2 regions of the Burkholderia metallica genome follow, and region 2 is predicted to be linked to the other one. Evidence: predicted binding sites of a transcription regulator. Region 2 holds the regulator's gene; the other holds the start of a gene.
The links. Region 2 encodes FliA, which starts transcription of late flagellar genes. Its sites were predicted from a motif close to CTAAAGTTTNNNNNNNNNNNGCCGNTA; they were not measured.
Positions count from the first base shown of each region.

Region 1 (4,679 bases), 400 kb from region 2:
GACGAATAGGCCTGCGCCGGCGTGGTGGTTGGCGGGCTGACCGAATTGTCGGTCACGGTGTAGGTCGGCGCGGCGGCCGTGCCGCCAAATGTGATCGAGAACTGATGGCCGTTCGTCGCGAACGACGGGTTCGTCACCGTGACCGCGCCGATTGTGCCGGTGCCCGTGTTGCCCGCGCGGGCCGACGGCACCGGCGAGCTGCCGATCGTCGGCACGGACATGAAGACGGCCGCGCCCGTGTCGCCCTGCGACACGGTGCTCGAATCGGCGATCTGCACCTGGCGCGTGCCGGTGTCGCCGACATAGGTGACGCTGCCGCTCGGCGTCGTCGAAAACGGCGCCGCCGAATTCTTCGTGCCGGCGAACAGGTAGTTGCCCGCGCCGTCGTTGGTGTTCGCGAGCGTCATCAACTGGTCGCGGTAACCCTGCAGTTGCGTTGCGAGCGCCGAGCGGTCGCTGTCGGACAGCGAACCGTCGCCGGCGCGCACGAGCAGCGACTGCGCGCTCGTCAGCACGCCGCTCACGTTCTGCAGCGTCTGGTCCTCGGCCTGCAGCGACGCGAGCGCCGCGCTCTGGTTGGTCGCGTACTGCGACAGCGTCGCCGACGTCATCGACAGCTGCACGGCCTGCGCCGCGCCGGCTGGATTGTCCGCCGCCGTCTGCAGGCTCACACCGCTCGAGATCTGCTGATACAGCTGCGCAAGCTGGGCCTGCTGATCGTTCATTTGTGAAACGTTCAGCTGGAAGAACTGGGCGCTGGAAATCCGCATCGCTTCTATCCCTCGAATCCGGTCAATTGAACAGGCCGAGTACGGTCTGGAACAGCGTCGCCGCCGTCTGGATCACCTTCGCGTTCGCCTGGTAGAACTGCTGGTACTGCATCAGGTTGGCCGCTTCCTCGTTGGTGTTCACGCCCGACACCGACTGCTGCGCCTCGGTGATCTGGCCGATCAGCCCGGTCTGCGCGGCGCTCGACGACTTCAACTGGGTCGTCGTGTTGCCGATGCCGTTCACGTAGCTCGCATACGCGCCCGTGAGCGTCGTCGTGCCGTTGCCGAACGCCTTCGCGTTGACCAGCTTCGACAGCGCGAGCGCGTTGGAGCCGTCGCTGGTGCCGCCCGCATACGGCCCGATCGTGAACGAGTCGCCGGTCGCCGGTGCGCCGGACAGCGTGACGCTCACGCCGTTGAGCGCGCCCGCGGCCGTTCCCGACATCGTCATCGTCGCGCCCGCCGCCGGATCGTACGGGACGGTGTCCGTCGGGCTGTTGATCGTGACCGACGTCGGCGGCGTGGTGCCGATCGTCACCGTGGTGCCGACCGGGAAACCCGTCAGCGTTTTCGCCGTCGCGTCATAGGTCAGCTTGGTCGTCGGCACTTGATAGCCCGCGGTTACGCCGCCCAGCGTGATCTTGCCCGTGCCGATGTTGGTGCTCGCCGCCGACGTGACGGCCGGCGATGCTGCCGCGATCGCCAACGCGCTCGTCGTGGCGAGGCCGAAGCCGTTCAGCGCGCCGCGCGTCGGCAGCACGGTGAACTTGTCACCGGCACTCATCGAGCCCGACGGGATCGAGAAATTCAGGCCGCCGAGCGAAACAGGCATCGGCCCCGCCTTCTGGTCGACCACCGCGCCGCTCGCGCGGTCGGTCAGCGTGTAGTTCGCGCCGTCGTAGGACAGCGTGTAGTCGCTTGTCGTCGGCTGCGACGCGTTCGCGAACGACACGGACAGCGACGCGTTGCCGGTATTGCCCTGGTTCGCGTACACGGTCGGCGACGGCGTCGCGAACAGGTTGCCGCCCTTGTTGCCCGACAGGTCGATGCCGAGTGCGTTCTGCGCGTTGACCTGCGCGGCGAAGCTGGTCGCGATCGCGCCGAGCTGGGCCTGTGCGGGGTCGAGCGTCTGGCTGCGGAACGCGAGCAGGCCGCCGAGCGTGCCGCCCGACAGCGACGAATCGGGCAACACCTGGTCCGGCCCCTGCGGCTTCGCGCCGGCGATCCCCTGCGACACGACGGTCAGCTCGCTCGGATCCGACGGCGACGTGACGGCCGCAAGCTGGTAGCTCTTGTCGGCGACGACGAGCGGTTGGCCACCCGACATGAATACGCTGTAACCGCTGTCGTTGCGCACGACCTGGATACCGGCCAGGCCCGACAGGTTCGACACCGCGAGGTCGCGCTGGTCCAGCAGCTGGTTCGGCGGCTGCCCTTGGCTGCTCGCCGCCGCGATCTGCTGGTTCAGCTGCGCGATCTGCGCGGTGTACGTGTTGATCTGCGACACGGTGCTGGTGAGCTGCGTGTTCACGCTCTGGCGCAGCGCGTCGTACTGCTGGCCGGCCGCGTTGAGCTGGTTGGCCAGCGTCTGGGCGTTGCTGATCGCGGTCTGCCGCACCGACGGGTCGGACGCGTTGTTCGCGACGTTCTGCAGCCCGGTGAAGTAGTTCGTGATCCCGGTCGAGACCCCCGCCGTCGGGCTGCCGATGTAGTTGTTCAGCTGCGCGACGAGCGTGTACCACGTCGACAGCGCGCCGCCCTGCGTCTGCGCGGTGTTCATCTGGTCGCTCAGGTACTGGCTGTACTGCCGCTGCACGGTGACGGTGTTCACGCCTTGCGGCATGTAACCGCTGCCCGAGTACTGGCTGCTCGCTTCCGCATACACGGGCCGCTGGACCGAATAGCCCGGCGTCGCCGCGTTGCTGATGTTGTTGCCGGTCGTCGTGAGGCCCCAGAGCGCGGCATTCAGGCCGCTGACGCCGAGGTTCATGAGTGTGTTGGACATGCGCGATCCTGATGAGCCGGCCGCGCTGCGGCCGCCGGGTTGCGTGACTCCCGGTATAACGGCCGCGATTTCGGAAAATTGAGGGAAAAATGCACGCGCGACGCGCGTGCGCGCGTCACGGGTCGAAGCGTGCGGCGGACCCGGCCGCCGACTGTGCGCCGACGGTGCGCGGGCCGCCCCGGGCGGGGCCGGCCGACGCGTGCGCGTCAGGCCCGCGCGAGCGAGCGGCGCTTCATCTCGAGCTGCGTGATCAGCCGCTGCAGCGTGTTCTCCGCGCTGCCCGGCAGCGACATGTAGCGAAAGCCGAGCTGGTAGCGCCGCGATCCGTTCGGCATCTGCGTCGAACGCTGCGACACGAGCTGCAGGTCGAGCGACAGCTTGCCGTGGCCGGTCAGCTCGAGCTCGACGTCGGGCAGCAGCGTGCCGACCTCGAGCGTCTCGACGCGTTCGTCGGCCGTGCGCAGCCCCACGCCGCCGAGCGACAGGTTGTGCACCTCGAACAGGAAGCTTTCGCCGTCCGGCAGCTTGCCGCGGCACAGGAACGGATCGACGATCGGCGCATCGACGCGGAAATATTCGCGGCGCTGGATGCACGTCAGCACGTCGGGGAAATCGGCGACGAACGCGGGCAGCCCCTCGTAGCGCGTCTCGCGCGGCGTGCCCGTGGAGAATTCGACGCGCACGCCCTCCGGCGCGGCCGCGAACGTGCAGTGCGACGCGCCGAGGATGCCGGCGTTCTGCTCGGCCAGCGCACCCCAGTCGAACGTGAACGTCCGCGCGCCGACATCCACCTCGAGCAGGCGCGTGACGAGCTGGCCGCCCGGATACTGGACGGTCAGGAAATCGCCGCGGTTGACGAGGTTGCGCAGCTGCACGCCGATTTCCAGCGGATTGCGGCGGGCATAGTCGGGCCCGGAGTGGCCTGCATCCAGGCTGGGGTCCGTCGACGTTTCGATATTCATGGCTAGCCGGTCTTTCTTGTCATGGGCGCCCGTGCAACCGGTGCGCGATAAAACCGGGCCAGAACGGGGGCCCGGTCGCAGGTCTCTCACACTTAGCGGCAGTGCTGACCGAAAGTTTAGATCGAATTCGGGGATTATTTTCGCGCAAACGTTGAAACCGCGCGCGGCGGGCTGCCGGGCGCGGTCCAGAGGGTGCAGCGGGCGGTCGCCGACGGGGCCGTCAGCCGATCTGCTGCATGATCGAAATCAGCTTCTTCGCGTAGTTCGGATCGGTCGCGTAGCCGGCCTTCTGCATCCCGTGCGCAAAGCCTTCGACGCTGCGGCTCGCGCTCAGCACGCCCGCATAGCGCGGATTGTTCTTCAGCAGGTTCGCGTAATCGGTCATCGCGTGCTCGTACGAATCGTACGCGCGGAATTTCGCGACCACGCGGCGCGGCGTGCCGTTCACGTATTCCGTCGTCAGCGCCGACACCGTGCGGCCGGTCCAGCCCTTGGTCGCCTTGATGCCGAACACGTTGTAGCTCGTCGAGCCGTCGCTCGCGCGGATCTCGCGCTTGCCCCAGCCCGATTCGAGCGCGGCCTGGCCGACGATGAAGCGCGCCGGGATGCCCGTCGACGCGCTGGCCGCCTGCGCGGGGCCCGCGAGCCGGTCGACGAACGCGTCGGCGTCCTGCACGCCGCTCGCGCCCTTCAGCGGCGGCGTCAGCGCGCTGCCGGCCGAGTAGCCGCGCGTGCCGGCGAGCCCGCCGTTGTTCGCCGCGTTCGCGTAGGCCCGCGCCATCGCGTTCATCGCGGCGAGGCCGCCTTCGTTGCCGGCCCCGCCGAGGCCGGCCGCGCCCAGCCCGGCCGCGCCGACGTCGGCCGCCGAGCCGCTGCCCGCGCCCTGCCCCGCGTTGCGCAGCAACTGCTTCATCAGCGCGTCGGCGACGCCGATCCCGCGCG
Region 1 is NZ_CP013401.1:3,384,927-3,389,605, forward strand. Features, by position in the region: gene flgL (flagellar hook-associated protein FlgL) at 1-770, opposite strand, end outside; gene flgK (flagellar hook-associated protein FlgK) at 793-2,775, opposite strand; gene WJ16_RS15305 (flagellar brake protein) at 2,982-3,737, opposite strand; gene flgJ (flagellar assembly peptidoglycan hydrolase FlgJ) at 3,958-4,679, opposite strand, start outside.
Region 1: a site for FliA is predicted at 2,832-2,858, ahead of flgK (flagellar hook-associated protein FlgK). Genes of this name have one in related genera too.

Region 2 (4,679 bases):
CGCCAGCGCCGATGCGCACGATGCGCACGACCCGGTCGCGCCGCCTTCGATCGACGCGGCGGCGCCCGCGGACATGCCGTCGGTCGCCGCGCCTGCCGCCGGTGCGCCGGCCGCGACCTCCGAACCCGCGCCGTGGCTGGTCGAGCACGCGAAGCGCCTGACGCACCAGCGCGACGCGCTGATTGCCCGGGCGCACGCGGCGCCCGCCGTGCCGCAGGCGAGCGCGCCGGCCGCGCCGGCCGCCGCGAGCGCGACGCCGCCCGACTGGGCACGCGACATCGTGCGCGACGCCGAGCGCCGGATGCCGGCCGCGGCCGTGCGCACGCCCGACCCGGGTGCGACGCACGCCGCGAAGGCGGCCGAACGCACGCGCCTGTCCGCCGATGCGGCCGCCGCGGTCGCCGATGCGGTGAAGTCGCGCATCGAGCGGATCGTCAACGATACGGTGATGCAGGAGCTGGGCGAGTTGCGCGGGATGATGGAAGCGCAGTTCGACAACCTGATGTGGCACGACCGCCAGCGTCGCAGCGCCGTGCATGGCGCGCTGACGAAGCACCTGTTCGCCGCCGGCTTCTCCGCGCAGCTCGTGCGGATGCTGGTCGACAACCTGCCGGCGGGCGACGGCGCGCAGACCTTCGAGCAGGCCGTCGACTGGGCGCAGTCGGTGCTCGCGTCGAACCTGCCGGTGCTCGACAGCGAGGACGCGCTGATGGAGCGCGGCGGCGTGTTCGCGCTGATGGGGCCGACCGGCGTCGGCAAGACCACCACCACCGCGAAGCTGGCCGCACGCTGCGTGATGCGCTTCGGCGCGAGCAAGGTCGCGCTGCTGACCACCGACAGCTACCGGATCGGCGGCCACGAACAACTGCGCATCTTCGGCAAGATCCTCGGCGTGCCCGTGCACGCGGTGAAGGACGCGGGCGATCTCGCGCTCGCTCTGTCCGAGCTGCGCAACAAGCACATCGTGCTGATCGACACGATCGGCATGAGCCAGCGCGACCGCGCGGTGTCCGACCAGATCGCGATGCTGCACGGCGCGAACGCGCCGGTGCAGCGCCTGCTGCTGCTGAACGCAACGAGCCACGGCGACACGCTCAACGAAGTCGTGCAGGCGTATCGCAGCGCGGGCGAGCATCCGGACCTCGCCGGCTGCATTCTCACGAAGCTCGACGAGGCGACCCACCTCGGCGGCGTGCTCGACACGGTGATCCGCTACAAGCTGCCGGTCCACTACGTGTCGACCGGCCAGAAGGTGCCGGAGAACCTGTACGTCGCATCGACCCGTTTCCTGCTGAAGAGCGCGTTCTGTGTACCGCGCGACGGCTCGCCCTTCGTGCCGCAAGACGACGACATGCCGACGCTGCTTTCCGCACTGACCGCACGTTCCACCGCCGAGCTGCACGAGGTGCGATTTGGATAAACGAACCATCGACCAGGCCGAAGGGCTGCGGCGCCTGCTGGCCGGGCGCGCGTCGCGCATCGTCGCGGTGACGGGCGGGCCGGCGAGTGTCGGCTGCACGTCCACCGTCGTGAACCTGGCGGCGGCGCTCGCGTCGCTCGGCAAGGACGTGCTCGTCGTCGACGAGCGCGCCGACGTGCATTCGGCCAGCGCGACGCTCGCGGGCGCATGGCTGCGCGACGGCGAGCGCACGCGGGTCGCGGCCGGCTTCGGCCTGTGCGCGGCCGCGCGGCTCGCGCGGGCCGGCTACACCGGCGCGCAATTGAGCGACTTCATCGACGGGCCGTCCGACATCGTGCTCGTCGACGCGCAGCTCGGCGCCGACGGATCGTTCTCGGCGCTCGCGCGCGAAGCGCACGACGTGCTGGTCGTCACGCGGGTCGCCGCGCAGGCGATCACCGAGGCGTACGCGTGCATGAAGCGGCTTCATTACGCCCATGCGGTCGCGCAGTTCCGCGTGCTGACCAATCACGTCGGCAGCCCCGCGGACGCGAAGGTCGCGTTCGACAATCTCGCGGGCGTCGCGAGCCGCTACCTGGCGGTATCGATCGCCGATGCGGGCTGCGTGAGCGCCGATCCGCTCGTCGAACATGCGCGCGAGCTGATGCGTGCCGCGGTCGACGCGTTCCCGTCGTCGGCCGCCGCGCGCGACTACCGGCAGATTGCCGCCGACCTGCTGTACTGGCCGATGCGCCCGCGCTCGGGCGCGGGCCGCGCCGTGCACGCGGGCGGCAAGCCGTCGTATGAGGCGGGCGCGGCACACGCCGCGTGAGCGCCATCGGAAGGAGAGGGGCCATGATGTACAACGCTCAAGGAAAGATGTCCCAGGCCGACGTGCTCGCGCAATATGCGCCGCTCGTACGGCGCCTGGGGCTGCAGCTCGTCGCGAAGATGCCGGCGAGCGTCGACCTCGACGATCTGATCCAGGCCGGCATGATCGGCCTGATGGACGCGGCCGGCCGCTACAAGGAGGACCAGGGCGCGCAGTTCGAGACCTACGCGACGCAGCGCATCCGCGGCGCGATGCTCGACGAGCTGCGCAGCAACGACTGGCTGCCGCGCAGCCTGCGCAAGACGTCGCGCGAAGTCGAGCACGCGGTGCACCAGATCGAACAGCATCTGGGCCGCTCGGCAACCGAGACCGAGATCGCGCAGCACCTGAACATGCCGCTCGACGAGTATCAGGGGATGCTGCAGGACCTGCACGGCAGCCAGCTCATCTACTACGAGGATTTCGACCGCGCGGCCGACGACGAGCCGTTTCTCGACCGCTACCGTGTCGATCACGCCGATCCGCTGTCGGCGCTGCTCGACGAGCACCTGCGCGAAGCGCTCGTCGAGGCGATCGAGCGGCTGCCGGAGCGCGAGAAGCTGCTGATGTCGCTGTACTACGAACGGGGTCTGAATCTGCGCGAGATCGGCGCGGTGCTCGAAGTGAGCGAGTCGCGCGTGTGCCAGCTGCACAGCCAGGCCGTCGCGCGCCTGCGCGCGCGGCTGCGCGAACAGGCGTGGGTCGGCGCGGAGTCCTGACCCTTTCTTGACGCCCGCGCGCGCCGCTGCCGCGCGGCGCATGCGCATTTCGCGCGCCGATTTGCTACAATCCCCTCCGTTTTCCGAGGAGCGTTGCGACGGACCTCCTGTGTCCGCCAGGCTCGGAAGGCTTCACCAAGCAGTCGTGCGGCACAACCGCGCCGGCTCCGCTTCCTGAACGGCGCTCACGTCACCAATCTAGAAACTTTTTAGAAAGGAGGGCGTGATGAACGCCATTATCGATTCCAAGGCTTCCCAGGATTACGTCGTCGCCGACATGGCGCTGGCCGGCTGGGGCCGCAAGGAACTGAACATCGCCGAGACCGAAATGCCGGGCCTCGTGCAGATCCGCGACGAATACAAGGCGCAGCAGCCGCTGAAGGGCGCGCGCATTGCCGGCTCGCTGCACATGACGATCCAGACGGGCGTGCTGATCGAGACGCTGAAGGCGCTCGGCGCGGACGTGCGCTGGGCGTCGTGCAACATCTTCTCGACGCAGGACCACGCGGCTGCCGCGATCGTCGAAGCCGGCACGCCGGTGTTCGCGTTCAAGGGCGAATCGCTCGACGAATACTGGGAGTTCTCGCACCGCATCTTCGAATGGCCGAACGGCGAATTCGCGAACATGATCCTGGACGACGGCGGCGACGCCACGCTGCTGCTGATCCTCGGCGCGAAGGCCGAGAAGGACCGTTCGGTGATCGCGAAGCCGACCAACGAGGAAGAAGTGGCGCTGTACAAGTCGATCGCGAAGCACCTCGACGCGGACCCGACCTGGTACTCGACGCGCCTCGCGCACATCAAGGGCGTGACCGAAGAAACCACGACCGGCGTGCACCGCCTGTACCAGATGGAAAAGGACGGCCGCCTGCCGTTCCCGGCATTCAACGTGAACGATTCGGTCACGAAGTCGAAGTTCGACAACCTGTACGGCTGCCGTGAATCGCTGGTCGACGGCATCAAGCGCGCGACCGACGTGATGATCGCGGGCAAGGTCGCGGTCGTCGCGGGCTACGGCGACGTGGGCAAGGGCTGCGCGCAGTCGCTGCGCGGCCTGGGCGCGACCGTGTGGGTCACCGAAATCGACCCGATCTGCGCGCTGCAGGCGGCGATGGAAGGCTACCGCGTCGTGACGATGGAATACGCGGCCGACAAGGCCGACATCTTCGTGACGGCGACCGGCAACTACCACGTGATCAACCACGATCACATGAAGGCGATGCGCCACAACGCGATCGTCTGCAACATCGGCCACTTCGACTCGGAAATCGACGTTGCGTCGACGCGCCAGTACCAGTGGGAAAACATCAAGCCGCAGGTCGACCACATCATCTTCCCGGACGGCAAGCGCGTGATCCTGCTGGCGGAAGGCCGCCTCGTGAACCTCGGCTGCGCGACCGGCCACCCGTCGTTCGTGATGTCGAACTCGTTCGCGAACCAGACGCTCGCGCAGATCGAGCTGTTCGTGCGCGGCAGCGAGTACGAGAACAAGGTGTACGTCCTGCCGAAGCACCTCGATGAAAAGGTCGCGCGCCTGCACCTCGCGCGCATCGGCGCGAACCTGTCCGTGCTGTCGGACGAGCAGGCCGCGTACATCGGCGTGCAGAAGGACGGCCCGTTCAAGCCGAACCACTACCGCTACTGATCCGATGCGCCGCCGGCTGCCGCGGTGCGCCTTCGGGCGCTTGCG
Region 2 is NZ_CP013401.1:226,246-230,924, forward strand. Features, by position in the region: gene flhF (flagellar biosynthesis protein FlhF) at 1-1,420, shown strand, start outside; gene WJ16_RS00960 (P-loop NTPase family protein) at 1,413-2,231, shown strand; gene WJ16_RS00965 (RNA polymerase sigma factor FliA) at 2,255-2,989, shown strand; S-adenosyl-L-homocysteine riboswitch at 3,069-3,183, shown strand; gene ahcY (adenosylhomocysteinase) at 3,216-4,634, shown strand.